One region of the Propionispora vibrioides genome, then DNA from elsewhere that is predicted to be linked to it. Evidence: riboswitches for the same ligand, from Rfam matches in the RefSeq annotation. Region 1 holds a riboswitch; the other holds the start of a gene.
The links. A riboswitch is a leader RNA that binds a small molecule or an ion and turns the genes downstream of it on or off. The one in region 1 is predicted to bind cobalamin.
Positions count from the first base shown of each region.

Region 1 (7,876 bases):
AGAACAGCATAGTCGGCAAAAATCGCATCTGTCGCCAGCCCTTTTTTTGTCTTCTGTTCTTTGATCTCCATAATGGCAATGTTGGTTACTTCGCTGCCGGTCCCGCAGGTTGTCGGGATAATAATCAGTTCCCTGGCTTTTTCCACCGGGATGCGCCCTTCAAAATAATCCACCGTGCTGCCGTTGCCGCCCAAAGCCAACAACTTAGCCACATCGATGACCGTACCGCCGCCTACGGCTATGACCCGTTTATAAGGCTGACGGCGCGCTTCCTGAAAAATACTGTCCATCATCACATTGGAAGGTTCGCCTGTACCAAACCGTTCCTGAAAAACAACCCGGGCCGCCAAATCGGCCGGTTTCACTCCGGTCTGAATAAATTCGTTAGTAACAATTAAGTCCTCGCCATTAAGCTGAAATTCCTTAATAAATTCCGCAAAGCTCGAATGCAATGCGATACGGGGAACCAGTCTAAAAGGTACCATATTTATCAACCTCCTGTTTTATTTAGGAAACCGTTGATTTATTCGCAGATGCATCACGCGGATCTTTTCCGCCTGACTTTGTCAGAAAAAACTTAAAAAGCGATGAGACTCCTGCTGTTTTTCTTCCTTGTCAGGCGAAAAAATCTCTCGTCGTGCCGGTATGCTTACTAAATCAGCAAATTCCTGACTTAGCCCCAGATTTCTTTGGCCGTGGGAATGGTAGTATCTTTCATGAAAAAGCCGATGCGGGATACATTAATCAAATGTTCATAGTTCAGGTTTTCAGAGATGCTGTTATTGCCCCACGAACCGCAACCCAGGGTAGTCGTCGGGTTAAAGCCGTTGTAGAAGCTGCCGCCGGCACCGGTGGAAGACGGTTGATTGACTACCAGGCGGCTGATCGGCAGCACAGCTCCGGCCTGGCGGATATGCTCTTCATTATGGGAATGAATGGCTGCCGTATGACCGGCTCCCTCATAAAGCAGATTGGTGTTGGCGATTTCAACCGCTTCTTCAAAGGTATCGTAGGGGAGGGTAATCATAATGGGGAACATTTTTTCCTTGCATAATAAATCTGCCGTACCCCGTCCCTGCGGTTTCAAAACGATAATCTTCGTATTTTCCGGCACGCTGACTCCGGCAGCATCAGCAATGTACTGCACCGACTTGCCGACCAGCGCCGAATTGATTTTTCCTTCGGGGAACATGATTTTTCTAAACTTATCAACGGTGGATTCATCCTGAATATAGTAAGCGCCGTTGCGTTCAAAAGCGGCCATGACAGCTACATGATCTTCCTTCGGCGCAATAATGCATTGTTCGCCGGAGCAAATAATCCCATTGTCAAATTTACGGCCCGCAATAATATCCTTAGCCGCCTGATCATAATCATAACCGCGATCGACGATAACCTGCACATTGCCGGCGCCCACGCCGTAGGCCGGTTTACCGCTGGCATAAGCAGCTTTGACCAGACCCATACCGCCGGTAGCAACCACTACGTCGGCAGCCTTCATTAATTCCTGGGTCAACTCCATCGTCGGCTCCTCAATCACCTGGATCAAATCTTCCGGAGCACCCAGTTTTTTCAGCTCGTTCCGCATTAAATTCACCGTATGAGCGGAACATTTTTTCGAGCGGGGATGGGGTGCCACGATGATAACATTCCGGCCCTTTAAGGCAAACATGGCATTGCACATAGGCGTAACAACCGGGTTGGTGGTTGGAGTAATCGCAGCAATAACGCCTTTAGGCTTCGCCACATAAAGCAAACCTTTTTCCGGTTCCTCTTTAATAATGCCTACTGATTTCTTATCCTTCAGGTTGTGCCAGATAGTTTGCGATTTACCCCGGCATTTGGCTACTTTGTCTTCATAGACACCCATACCGGTTTCATCTACCGCCTCTCTCGCCAGCATTTCGGCATTGTCATAGACCACCTGGCCAATGACCCTTACCAATTGATCGATCTCTTCCTGCGTGTAATCCTCAATGGCGCTCTGCGCCGCCTTGGCCTTCGCCATCAAAATGTCTATAGTTCCTTCCATTTAAATCCTCTCCTTACGTATGTTTTATAATTAAGTCGTACTTTCAATCTTTCAGCAATGCACCGGCAATAACCATTCGCTGCACCTGGTTGGTTCCCTCAAATATCTGGGTGATTTTGGCATCGCGCAGCAGACGTTCCACCGGAAATTCCCGCCGATAGCCATAGCCGCCAAAAATCTGCACTGCATCGGTAGCTACCGCCATAGCAATATCGGAGGCAAACAGCTTAGCCATCGCCGCCTCCTTGGCGCAGGACTTCCCCAAGTCTCTGGCGGCCGCCGCCTGATAAGTAAGCAGCCGCGCCGCCTCCACTCTTGTCGCCATATCGGCCAATAAGAAGGAAATTCCCTGATTGGCAACGACCGGTTTGCCAAACTGCTCTCTTTGCTTGGCATAGGCCAGCGCATAATCCAGCGCGGCCTGGGCAATCCCCAGAGCCTGAGCCGCCACGCTGATGCGTCCGCCATCCAGCGTCGTCATGGCGATCTTAAAGCCCTGCCCTTCGGCTCCCAGCAAATTCTCTCCGGGTACATAGACATCCTGGAAAATCAATTCCCTGGTCACCGAACTGCGGATGCCCAGCTTCCGCTCGGTTTTACCAAAGATAAAGCCAGGCATGCCCTTTTCCAGAATAAAAGCGCTGATTCCTTTGATTCCCTTGCTTTTATCGGTCATGGCGAATACGACATAGGTTTCCGCCTCACCGCCATTGGTAATGAAAATCTTATTGCCCCGCAGCCGGTAGCCGTCGCCCTGGCGGGTGGCTGTGGTCTGCTGCCCGGCCGCATCAGTACCTGCCTGCGGTTCGGTCAGCGCAAAAGCCCCCAGCCGCCTTCCTTCCACCAGCGGTTTCAGATACCGTTCCTTTTGGTCTTCCGTGCCATATTGGTAAAGCGGCCATTGACAGAGCATAACGGAAGCTGAAAGCGACACCGCCAGGCTGTCATCCACCTTGGCCAGCTCTTCCGCTGCCAGGATATAACTGAGACAATCGCCGCCGCGACCGCCATACTTTTCCGGGAAACAAATCCCGGTAAGCCCCAGCAGTCCCAACTCATCATACAACGAGCGGGAAAATTCCTCCGCCTCATCCCGTTCCTGCACGGTAGGCGCAATATATTTCACAGCAAACTCCTGACTCAACCGGCGCCATGCTTCTTGTTCCTTGCTCAGCTCAAACTGCACGTCTTTTCCCCTCCTTAGCCGGCCTTATGCCAGACGGCAGACCTCATCCTGGCTATTTTTCTGCAGTCCTTCAATGACCAGCGGTAAAATAGTTGCCACATCGGCGGTAACGCGAATGTCGGATACTTCAAAAATAGGAGCCTTCTCATCTTTATTGATAGAAATGATCAGCCCGGCATCTTTCATCCCGCAGACATGATGGGTGGCACCGGAAATCCCCACACCGATATACACTTTGGGACGCACCGATTTGCCGCTGGTGCCGATCATCTGATAGTCTCTGGCCCAGCCTTCATCCAGGGGCGGTCTGGTGCACCCCACGGCGCCGCCCAGCACGCCGGCCAGCGTTTCAACCAACTGCCAGTTTTCTTCGGTGGCTGCGCCAAAGCCGCCGGCCACCACAACTTCCGCTTCCTCCAAAGGTACGCCCTGCACCGGTTCATAGCTGACACCAATCGCTTGTACCAGCCCTTTGTCCTTAACCAAGGCAGCGGCAGGATCATGATGCTCCACTTGATAGTGGTCATGAGGGAAACAAAGCGCTTTGCCCAAAATGCCGGGACGGACAGTTGCCATCTGCGGCCGGAGTTCGGGACATAAAATATCGCCCAGTACTTTGCCGCCAAAGGCCGGTACCACAGCCACCAGATTGCCTTGGTCATTTAATTTCAAATCCACGCAGTGGGCAGCCACCCCAGTCCACAATTTAGCTCCCACCGTAGGAGCCAGATCCGAACCGGCTGCCGTAGCGCCCATGAGAATCACCGACGGTTTTCTTTCTTCCACAAGTTCTTTAATGATGAGCGCATAGGCTTCATTCCGGAAATAACGCAGCGCGGCATGATCTACTAAAATAACAGCTTCCGCTCCGGCTTCCGCCAGCTTGGCCGGAAAGTCCGCCAGGTTAGTTCCTAACAGCACGGCAGTCACCGGTTCAGCAAGCTTTCCTTGCTCTTTTAACTCTCTGGCCTTAGTTAACAGCTCCAAGCTCACCCGGCTGATGCGGTCACCGTCCTGTTCGGCGATAACCCATATGCCGCGGTAATCTTCCCGCTTATAGCTCTGCTTCATTTCTTACGCCTCCTTAGCAACAACCGGAGTAATACCGGCCGCACGTATTTTTTCGATCAGGTTGGCCGCGATTTCTTCCGGCGTGCCGGTCAGGGCCTGGCCCTTGCGCGACAGGGAAGCGATGAAAATATCGCCCGGCCAGGTCGGTGAACCTTGCTGACCGATTTTTTTCGCATCAGCCTGCAGTTCCCGGTTGTCAATAACGGTCAATTTTTTCCCCTTGGCTTTGACGATGCCAAAAGCGGTGGTATAACGGGGTTTATTGACTTCCCGTGAAACGGCCAGTAACGCCGGCAAGGTGATGAGGTATTCGCCGGTAGCCGCCTCCAGTTTGACTTTAGCCTGAATTTTGCGCTGCTCCGTCAGGGCAAACTCCTTCACGTTCCACAAATGCGGTATTCCCAGACACTCGGCCAACTGAGCAGGTACCTGCGAGGTGGCGCCATCGGCACTTTCCGTACCGGTCAGCACCAGATCAAAGTCGCCATTTCTTTTTAGCCCCTGAGCCAGAGTGTACGAAGTGGCCAACGTGTCGGCACCGGCAAAAGCCCGGTCGCTTAAGAGCACGGCTTCATCGGCCCCCATGGCCAGTGCTTCGAACAATTCCCTTTTCGCTTCCGGCGGCGCCATGCCAATGACGGTAACTGTACCGCCATATTGATCCTTTAGCTGCAGAGCCGCTTCCAAAGCGTGCTTATCTCCCGGGCTGATAATGGCCGGAATTCCTTTACGGGTAATAGTTTTCGTCTTAGGATCAATGCTGATCTTATCGTAATAAGCCGGATCGGGTACCGATTTGATACACACCGCTATGTTTAGTCCCATAACAATCTCTCCTTATGCCTGATATAAATTAAGCTTCCAGGGAACTACTGTTTCACCGTTTCACCGGCAATGACCACTTTCAGAACATCTGAAGTCCCGCCGGCAGTCGAACCGGCCAGGGCGTCTCTTAAATATCTCCCTACGGGATATTCATTAATCACGCCATAACCGCCCATGAGATCAATCGTCCGTTTTGCCGCCCGGATTGCTCCTTCGGTAGCCGCATATTTGGCCATGGCAAACTCGGCGGAACAAGGGACGCCTTTGTCCTTCATTGACGCAGCCCGATAGGTCAGCAAACGGGCCGTTTCATAATCCAGCCGGTTTTCCGCCAGGGCAAACTGGATATTGGTCATGTGGTGCAGCGGCTTACCATAGATAATCCGCTCATTGGAGAACCGGACCGCTTCCTCCAGGCAGCCACGCAGAATCCCCAGATTAATAGCACTCATGCCGGCACGGCCTACTTCCTGAATGGTGCTCAGTGCCACTTTGGCACCTTTGCCCCGTTGCTCGAGCATTTGGGAAGCATCCACCCGGACATTGACGCAGCTTACATCACCGGTGTTAGACGAGCGCATGCCCAGTTTGTGTTCGGCTCTTCCCGGCGTATGCCCCGGCGTTCCCCGGTCAATCAGGAAGGCACTCAGTTCAGGCCGGCCTTTGGCATTTTTCCCGGTAACAACCGTCCACAGGTCAAGATCGGCAAGGTGGGCATTGGTGATAAAACACTTACGGCCATTGAGCACCCACTGACCGTCTTTCCATTCCCCATTAGCCGTCTGTCCCATGAAATTAGAGCCGCCGGTAGCTTCCGTCAGTGACAGCGCCCCGATTTTTCTGCCCCTGGCCAGATCAGGCAAATACTTTTGCTTTTGCTCTTCTGTGCCATAGTTCATGACACCGCCCATGCACAGTTGATGGGCCATCACCGTAATCGCCAGACCGGCACAGTGGCGGGCCAGTTCTTCCAGGCAGATAACCCGCTCCACGTAGCCCAAGCCTACGCCGCCATACGCTTCCGGCACAAAAATCCCGATTATCCCCATATCGCCCAGCAGGGGAAACAGTTCTGCCGGACAATGATCCTGCTCATCCCATTCCTGTGCTTTAGGAGCCACTTCCGCTTCCACAAACTCGCGTACGGCACGGCGAAGCATTTCCTGCTCTTCAGTAAATGTAAACATGCGTATCTCTTCTCTCCTTTTTATCTTTGTCTTAAGTCAAATAAAAATAGGTTTCCTTTGCCATCAACCGGCCTGCCGCCGTAAAAGTTGATCACAAAGGAAACCTATCTTACCGTACTATTTCGGGTATCCTTAAAAAAGGACAGCCTGAAATTAGCCTATGGGCATAGACTTTCCGTCGTAATCGCCTCCCCGTCGCTCGCAGGTCAACCGGTGATTGTCAGATAGGCAGTTCTCCTGGCTCTGCGTCATCGCTCCCCCAATCCTTCCCAGGATGAATATCCCAGTGGCCTTTCCCTTGGAGTCGCTCCTCATTACAGTGGCGGGACCGCACCGGTCTTGCACCGGACTTCCCTATTAAGCCCCGTAGGGCACCTACCTCTTTTCATATGTGGTTCTTATAGGACTATGGAACATTCAATCATATTCCCAGTGCCGATTTTCGCTTACCGATCTCTCCTTACCATAAAAAATAGGTTTCTTTTGCCATCAACCGGCCTGCTGCCGTAAAAGTTGATCACAAAAGAAACCTATCTTCCCAGCACTATTTTCGGTATCCATAAAAAGGACAATCTGAAAATAGCCTATGGCTATAGACTTTCCGTCGTAATCGCCTCCCCGTCGCTCGCAGGTCAACCGGTGATTGTCAGATAGGCAGTTCTCCTGGCTCTGCGTCATCGCTCCCCCAATCCTTCCCAGGATGAATATCCCAGTGGCCTTGCCTCTTGAAGTCGCTCTTCATTACAGTGGCGGGACCGCACCGGTCTTGCACCGGACTTCCCTATTAAGCCCCGTAGGGCACCTACCTCTTTTCATATGTGGTTCTTATAGGACTATGGAACATTCAATCATATTCCCAGTGCCGATTTTCGCTTACCGATCTCTCCTTACCATAAAAAATAGGTTTCTTTTGCCATCAACCGGCCTGCTGCCGTAAAAGTTGATCACAAAAGAAACCTATCTTCCCAGCACTATTTTCGGTATCCATAAAAAGGACAATCTGAAAATAGCCTATGGCTATAGACTTTCCGTCGTAATCGCCTCCCCGTCGCTCGCAGGTCAACCGGTGATTGTCAGATAGGCAGTTCTCCTGGCTCTGCGTCATCGCTCCCCCAATCCTTCCCAGGATGAATATCCCAGTGGCCTTTCCCTTGGAGTCGCTCCTCATTACAGTGGCGGGACCGCACCGGTCTTGCACCGGACTTCCCTATTAAGCCCCGTAGGGCACCTACCTCTTTGCGTATTCAATTGTGCTTTTTCGAACTTACTTGTTTAAAATACCATGAACCCGCAAAAAAGTCAAATCAGTTGTTGTGTATATAATGTATACACGGCGTAAATATTGAATACAATATTTTTCCCTGAAATTTTCCAATACAAAAACACGGCTCCGGATCGAAAAATAGACTGAGGCTGTCACAACATGATTTTTATTTATTTATAACAGCCTGTGGTGTGGCAAACCAGCTTGTCGTCCCTTTGTCATTGCCACAAAGGGACCCAAAAGGCTAGGCCTGTCCTCCAACATACTTGAAAAATTGCCGGCTTCCTAAAATCTGTAAACTCGCTTCGCTC
Region 1 covers NZ_FODY01000020.1:22,748-30,623, reverse strand. The annotation lists gene BMW43_RS14740 (4-hydroxybutyrate dehydrogenase) at 1-485, opposite strand, end outside; gene BMW43_RS14735 (aldehyde dehydrogenase family protein) at 674-2,032, opposite strand; gene BMW43_RS14730 (acyl-CoA dehydrogenase family protein) at 2,076-3,218, opposite strand; gene BMW43_RS14725 (electron transfer flavoprotein subunit alpha/FixB family protein) at 3,243-4,289, opposite strand; gene BMW43_RS14720 (electron transfer flavoprotein subunit beta/FixA family protein) at 4,293-5,114, opposite strand; gene BMW43_RS14715 (acyl-CoA dehydrogenase family protein) at 5,159-6,301, opposite strand; cobalamin riboswitch at 6,512-6,695, opposite strand; cobalamin riboswitch at 6,938-7,122, opposite strand; cobalamin riboswitch at 7,365-7,548, opposite strand.

Region 2 (7,876 bases), on a different contig from region 1:
GCCGTACTTTAATTCAACCGAGGAGAAGGCGGGGTATGTAGAGGAAATCGTTAACGGCAAATATACTGAACAATACTCCAATCAAAATTTTCACCGGATTCCTTCAGTGGAAGTACAAAAGGTGTTAAATGAGGCAGGCTATGATGTCTCCAACATGGAACTGCCTGACAAGGACGTTCTAGCGGCAGTGGCTAAGCAGACAAATGCCGATTATGTCATTGCCATGGAGATTTCGGAACTGATTACGACCAGACATCTCAGTTACTTTCAGAATAAAGTGGTGACCAAGACAAAGCTGCGCTATAAATTCTATAATGCCGGGCAAGATAAAGTTACTTCCTTCCAGGTGACTGGGTTGTCTGAAAATAAAGCGGTGCTTGGTTATACCGGTTTTAAAGATCCGATCACCAAGGCGCTGAATCAGGCAATGGATGATGCCAACCAAAAAGTTATGACCTATTTGTAGACAATGACAATTAAAAGGCCTGCTTGCGGTCTCGATTAACAGGCAGGCATAACAAAGACTCTCATTCCGTAGGGATGAGAGTTTTGTTATGCCGCAGTAAGGCAGCAATTTGTTTGTAATAAACTTATGGAGAGTCAGCATTGATTTTGTTCTTATACCACACCATGGCAAAAAGTAACAGTGGCAGAAACAGAGCCAGGGTGCCGGCCATTTCAAAATAGCCGCCGTATAGCGATATAACGAGTCCTCCCAAAGGGAGAAGGCCGAACATGGACAGGAGAACCCAACCGGATTTTAGCAGGTTAGGTGGTGCGGTGGGGTTTTCCTGCCGATAGACGGTATTTTTCCAACGGGTCAGCCAGACATAGATGCCGGAGATAATCATAGCCATGGTAATGAGAATATAAACTGACCAAATGATTTTCGTCACTAGTAAAGCGTGATTGTGAGTATGCAAATTGACAAACACGGCGGTAACCGGCAAATACCAGGGAAGCGGCTTGCGAAAACAGGCCGCAGGGCCGCTTTTTTCGCCGGCAGACGCAGCAACAAACAGGGGTTGTCCCATAAAGTCGTCAGGCCCTGCCGCTAGCGGCTTGATATAGAGGGTATATAGATTGCTCTTTGGTTCCGGCATTTTGAGAAAGATAACGACTTCATTGTCTAAGGCCTGGTTGGCTGTCTGCAGTGCTGTCCAGGGTGGCACTGTTATCTGGTTTTGACGGTAAGCCGGCAGCTGCTGTGCTGCTTCACTGCGTGCCGCCATGAGGTAGGAGCTGTACCCCAGGGAAAATAGGACGATCATCACCCCGCTCAGGCATAATACCAGAGCCCACATCCCGGCGGCTAGCCCTGTGAATTTATGCCAGTCGGACCAGAGCGTGCGGCGGGAATGGCGTCTGATCATTCCCGCCGGAAGTTTTTTTATCAGCGGGGCATAAAGCCAAAATCCTGATATCAGGGAAAGACAGCTTAAGAGGCAGAAGCAGCCTAAAAATAGCATACCTCCTTTACCTAAGCCCAGGCGTACGTGTAATGTGCTCATAAACTGCAGGAAAGCCTGAAGGGCAGGATATTTAAGCGCGATGCCGCTTTGATCGGTTAGCATCTGTGTCCCTACCTGGTAGGCAACCTGCTGTTCCGTTTCTGCTCCGGAGGCCGACAGGTGCGAGTTATTATTCAAGTCTTGCAGACGAAAGAGAAGATCACCCCTGTCTGCCTTAGCGGAAACAGCCTTGATTCTTTTTTCCGGGTACGCTGAGTGTATTGTCTGAATGCCTTGCTCCAGTCCTTGCCAAAGTGTGCCATAGCTTAGGGACTGCGGCTTTTCCGGTGGCTGCAGTTGATTCCACTCGCTAATTTCTTCCTTGAATAAAAGTGGCAGCCCTGTCAGACAAAGCATTAGGAAAAAGAAGGCGCAGAGCAGACTGCCCCAGCGGTGGATGCTGTAAACATATTTCATAAACTCATATCTCCGATGCGGTTAGAGCGAATAATTCATGCTTAGACTATAGGTTCTGCCGCTGGTTGCTTCCGAAGCGTAAAATTTGCGGTTGAACAGATTCTGAATACCAAATTGCAGGGTAGACTGGTCATTCACTTTGTAATTCAGCGAGGTATTTACCACAAAGAAAGCATCTTCGGAAGTATATTCGCCGGTAGACAGATCCGGGCTTTGCCGTTCACTGACATATTGTACATCGGTTAACCAGTTTATTTTGTTTTTGCTATATTCCACACCGGCATGCAGTAAATGCTTGGGAATATCCCAGTTGCGGGTTGTTTGGCCGCTGGATGTATTTTCACCGCTTTCAAAGGTATAGTTAAGATAGGAGGACCAGGTTGGGGTCATCTTGCTCTTCAGTTCAAATTCAATGCCTTTAGCCATACCGCTGTCCATATTGTAGTAAGCGGTAACCGAATTTTTGGTTGCCTTAGCAATTTTGTCTTCAGTTTTAACCCGGAACACAGTAACGCCCAGTGAGGTTTTCTGGTCCATTTGTTGCTTCATGCCGATTTCAAAGGTGTTTGAGGTCTCCGGCTTTAGATCGGGATTGGCTTGTATGGAACTCATGGAAGTTCCGGCTCGGCGGTATAACTTATAGATTGTCGGGGGATTGAAGGAGTGACCGTAACTGGCGTAATATTTGGTCCGATCATTTTGAGCATATGAAAAAGCTATTTTTGGGCTCAGTTCGGTAAATTCGGCGGAGGGATAATCCTGTCTGGTACTGCTGACTATGCAGTAGCCGCCTTCTTTATTGTACTGATCCAGGCGAAGCCCGGTATACATGGTCCAGCGGTCGGATACGGCATATTCATCCTGGGTGAAAATAGCCCAGGAGTTGGTGGAACCTTCGCTTTGGGTGGTTAAAGCCCCCGTTGTGCTCCAGTCGCGCCAGTGACTCAGCTCGTAGGAACTGTAAGTCATTTTTTCCTTTATCCAACTAAAGCCGGAGACGATGGTATGGCGGCTGAAATCCCAGGTTTTTTGGGCATCCAGATTATAATTTTTGCTGGGATACAGCGCCAGGGTGCCGCTGCCTGTCCAGTTGATTGAGTTGGCGGAAGAACTGGCAGAACTGTAACCTTCTTTTGTCACATCGGACAGACCCAGCCCGACAGTGATCTTATTTTCTGTATCTTCGTATTTGAGTCTGTGAAGATCCTGATCTCTTTCACCAACATATCCCAGATAAGCGGAAGGTTTCAAGGTCACATATGTATTGTCCTGGGTTAAGACGGTGCCGCCGAAGATGGGATTGCCGTTGCTATCATAAGCGTAGGTGAAGGGATTGTTGTAGGAATACTGGTAGTTATTATGCATATATGAGTAGGAGATTGTTTTACTTGTATCCAGTATGTAATTCAGGTCGATAAAGTAATTCTCACTGAGTTTGCTTTTTTCGCCGCGGCCGCCAATTATGTAGCTGCCGTTACTAAGCTTGGGCAGTGTTACGCTTGCAGAAGCCGTACCTGAGGCGCTGCCGCTGGCCGTGGAATAATAGCCGGCATAGCCGTCGGTGGAGCGTTTTTCATAACCGGTGCTGAAGGAAAGCTTATCGTTGGCGCTGCCGCCAATTCTAATTCCCCGCTGCCAGGTATTGTTGCTGCCTGTTGACAGGGTCAGATCGGTCTTTACTTCACCAGTGGCCGGATTCGGTTTTTTGGTGATAATATTGATAACGCCGGCAACCGCATGGCCGCCGTAGAGCGAGGAGCCGGCTCCCCGGACAATTTCAATTCTTTCCACGTCGCTGATGGGGAAAGAATCCCAGGCTACACTGCTGTCAAAAGAGGTATTTATCTGTTGGCCGTTGTACAGGACAAGAATATTGCCGCTGCTGAAGCCGCGTATCGACAAGGCATCCTTTGTTTCTGCCGTAGGTTTTACATACAGGCCGACTTCATTTTGCAAAGCTTCCCGTAAACTAAAAACATTGCGCTTCTTTAAATCTTCCGCAGTGATGACCGTCACATTGGCCGGCACATTTTTGAGTCTTTCGGCGACTCTGGTTGCTGTAACGATAAAGTCGTCAAAGGTATATTCCGGAACTTGGTCTGATGCTGTTGTTGCCGTTTGTTCTGCCGCCTCCTGGCTGCTTTCGGTTGCCACCGGTTCCGCCGAAGTTGCCTCCGAAGGAGCTGCTTGCACCGATGTGGCTATTGTCATACAGGTCAGCAGCATAATTCCGAATCTTTTTGTAGTAAAATTCATCTGTTCTCTCCCATTCCTCTGTTAATTTTGAAATAAAAGCAAACATACCTTTGACCGGAAGCAAATAAAAATGAGCTTTTCCCACGCAAAGAAAAGCTCATTGTTCATATTCACAATAAGTAAATCCCCTTCCCATCGCTCGCAGGTCAAACGGTGATTGCTAAACAGGCAGTTCTCCTGGCTCCAGTTCATTGCTCCTTCGCGCCTTCCCAAGGCTGTCGCCCCAGTGACATAATTGCGAATTTGCTCCCTGATACAGTGGCGGGACCGCGCTGACTTTACATCAGACTTCCCTATTAAGTCCTTTCGGACACCTGTTTCAATACGATATGAAATTTTTGGCTATTCACTATGGGTTATCGTATCAGTTGTTTTTCCTGTTGTCAATGCCTGGTTCGACAAAAAATGCATACTCTAAGGGAGGGCAACGGCTATTGACATTTCTCTTGTAAACAGCGTATACTGTATGAAAACACATATGTTGATCGCCTATGATCAGGAAGAGTACACATAATGCGAAGGTTGCAGCGAGCCAATGGTAGTGAGAGTTTGGCACTGTTCGGTATGTCGAATGGACCTGTGAGGTGCAGCCCGATCCAGCCAGGCTGGGGTAGGCGCTGCCGGAGTCTTTCGCCGTTATAGCAGGAAAGAGGATATCAGACAGTGTTGTCTCGTATCTTAGCGTGAGCGGGCTATAGTTATATGGCCAATCAGGGTGGTACCGCGTGAGTTAGCACAACCTCTCGTCCCTACAGTCGTAGTGATGAGGGGTTTTTTGTTTTTTCTTTATGGCAAACTGTTACTGTTAACCGGCCGGGCCGGACAATACATCGAAGGGGGAATGGGAAATGGAACAGAAACCGGAACTTATCCATTATGAGGCCAAGGGAGGAAAGTATCGCTGGGTGGCTGTCACTTCACTGCTATTGGCTATTGGCGCCATTTTGAAGATGGTTACACCGGGTATTGCCGGGGTGACTCCCAACTGGACCATTGCCATGTACTGCATTGCGATAAACCTGATCCGCCCTAACCTGGGGCAGGCGATCGGCATCGGGCTGGTAGCCGGTGCGGTTAATATTCCTTTTTCCAAGTCGGCCTTTCCTTACGGAAATCTGGTCAGCGAACTGGCGGGAGCCGTCGTTTGCACCCTGCTGGTCAGTGCCTTGGCTGAACGCAAACTTGGTTCGTTAAACATCCGGCCGGCTGTAACCGGCTTCTTGAGCACCGTAACGAGCGGGCTGGTGTTTACCGGCATTTTGAAGGTGGTGCTGTCGCTGCCGCTGGAGGCCTATCTGTATGGTATGCTGCCGGTGGTATTTGTGACGGCCGCCATCAATACGTTAATCACACAACTGCTGTATTTCCCGGCGCAACGGCTGTTCGAGGCCAAGGGAGGCGCGTCATGTCCGAAATCGTAATTGACGGTCTGAGTTATCTGTATCCCAAGGCTGCTAAACAATCCTTGGAGAATGTGTCGCTCCGTATTGCCCCGGGGGATTTTGCGGTACTGACCGGCTTTAACGGCAGCGGCAAAACGACGCTGTGCCTGGCAGTGGCCGGAGCCGTACCGCTCTACTATGGGGGCGCTATGGCGGGACAGGTAAGGCTCGGACAGGATAAGACCACCGATTTGGGGATTTGCGAGATTGCCGAAAAGGTGGGGCTGGTTATGCAGGATTATGAAAGCCAGCTGGTGGCCTTGACGGTCGAGGAGGAAGTCGCCTTTGCTCTGGAGAACCGCGGGATGAAACAGGCGGATATTGCCGTAAGGGTGAAAGAGGCACTGGTTCTGGTAGGGCTGACCGGGCAGGAAAGCCGGCGGACAGCGGATTTATCCGGCGGACAAAAGCAGCGGCTGGCCATTGCCTCGGTGCTGGCCACTAAACCGCAAATTCTGGTGCTGGATGAACCGGCTTCCGCGCTGGACCCGGAAGGAACGGCCGGTTTATACCGGCTCTTGCACCGGCTGAACCGGGAACAAGGGCTGACTATTCTGGTGGTGGAGCATGACCTGGCGCAGGTATTGCCGTATGCATCCCAGTTTATTTTGCTGGGTAACGGCAAAGTCGAACAGGAGGGGAAACCGGCTGAGGTGCTGCGTTATATAGGCAGCCACAGCCGGTACGCCTGCTGTCTGCCGCCGTTATGGCAGATAAAACTGAGTTTGGAAACCAAATATGTCTGCTGGAGCGATTGGAAAACAGACGAGGATGCCGTGCGGGAACTGCGCGACAATCTGGACAGTCAGGAGGCCGGGAAACGTGCTTGTATGTAATCGTGTCAGTTTTGCCTATCCCAAACAGAGCCCGGCCGTGGACGATGTGTCGCTGACTATCGGTGCCGGTGAATATGTCGCGGTAGTCGGCCGGAACGGCAGCGGCAAAACCACGCTGACCCGCCTGATTATGTCGCTGATCAAACCAAGCCAGGGGGAGATTACTTTTGACGGCAGCAGTACAAGGCCTTATACACCTGCCGACATGGCCCGTCATGCGGGATATGTGTTTCAAAATCCGGCGCGGCAAATGTTCCATGATACGGTGTTGGCGGAAGCGGCCTATGGACCTTTGCAACTGGGCTTCTCCGGACAGGAAGCACTGGGCCGGGCCGGGGCGGCGCTGCTGCGGGTAGGGCTTGCTGGTCAGGAAAAAGCCTATCCGGCGGCGCTTTCCAAAGGGCAGAAACAATGCCTGGCGGTGGCTTCGGCGCTGGCTATGGAGCCGCGGCTTTTGATTCTCGATGAGCCGACCAGCGGACAGGACGCGCGGGATAAGGCGGCTTTTATGGATATGCTGGAGCAACTTCAGCAGGCAGGCCTGGCTATCTTGCTGATTACCCATGATATGAACCTTTTGGCGGAGCGGGTGCCCAGAACCATTGTCATGGCCGGCGGCAAGGTGTATGACGGCGCGACGGCGGAGCTGTTTCAGCAGCCTATGGTGGCGGAGTGGGGACTGACGCCGCCGGCGCCGGTGTATATTTCCCGGCAGCTTGCACCGTACGGAATCGGTTTGGCTACGGCAACGGATGAGTTGGTGAACGCTTTAAAAATGCGGGAAAGAGGTGGCTTGGATGGGTAACCTGGCGCCTTTGACCAAAATTATTTTTACTATGCTGGTATCCGTCTGGGCGGTAGCGCTGGCTTCACCGTTTGCCTTACTGCTGTTGGTGGCCGTACAACTGGCATTGCTGCTGGCCGGTAGGGTGGAAGCCAAAACCTACAAGGCGGTTGCCCTGTTGGGGCTGTTTGCCGTCTTCTTGTTTATCTTACAGTATGTGTTTGTCCGGGATGTGCGGCTGGCTATCGTCACCGGGCTTAAAATGCAGGCCATGGCCATGGTGTTTATTTTGGTGCTGGCTACGACCCGGGTACAGGATCTTACGGCCGCGCTGGTCGCTCAGTGCCGCATTCCCTATGAATACGCGTTCATGTTTACCTCGGCCTTGCGGTTTGTGCCGGATTTTCTCAGCGAAAGCCAGACCATTCAAGAGGCGCAGGCTTGCCGGGGGTACAGCACCAGGGGAAATCCGGTCAAGCGGTTGATCAATTATCTGGCCATCGTTAAACCGTTGGTGCTGCGGGCTATTAGCCGGTCGGAAACGATGGCGCTCAGTATGGAACTGAGAGGCTTTGGCAGCTGCCGGCGCAGTGTTAGTGCGAGGGTTGCGCTAAGGACGGCCGATTATGC
Region 2 covers NZ_FODY01000018.1:2,279-10,154, reverse strand. The annotation lists gene BMW43_RS13705 (hypothetical protein) at 1-466, shown strand, start outside; gene BMW43_RS13700 (PepSY-associated TM helix domain-containing protein) at 591-1,928, opposite strand; gene BMW43_RS13695 (TonB-dependent receptor) at 1,950-4,184, opposite strand; cobalamin riboswitch at 4,335-4,517, opposite strand; T-box leader at 4,667-4,938, shown strand; gene BMW43_RS13690 (tryptophan transporter) at 5,033-5,605, shown strand; gene BMW43_RS13685 (energy-coupling factor ABC transporter ATP-binding protein) at 5,590-6,462, shown strand; gene BMW43_RS13680 (energy-coupling factor ABC transporter ATP-binding protein) at 6,449-7,267, shown strand; gene BMW43_RS13675 (energy-coupling factor transporter transmembrane component T family protein) at 7,260-7,876, shown strand, end outside.
Region 2: it holds a riboswitch for cobalamin, as region 1 does, so the genes downstream of both, BMW43_RS13695 (TonB-dependent receptor) here and BMW43_RS14715 (acyl-CoA dehydrogenase family protein) in region 1, are expected to answer to the same signal.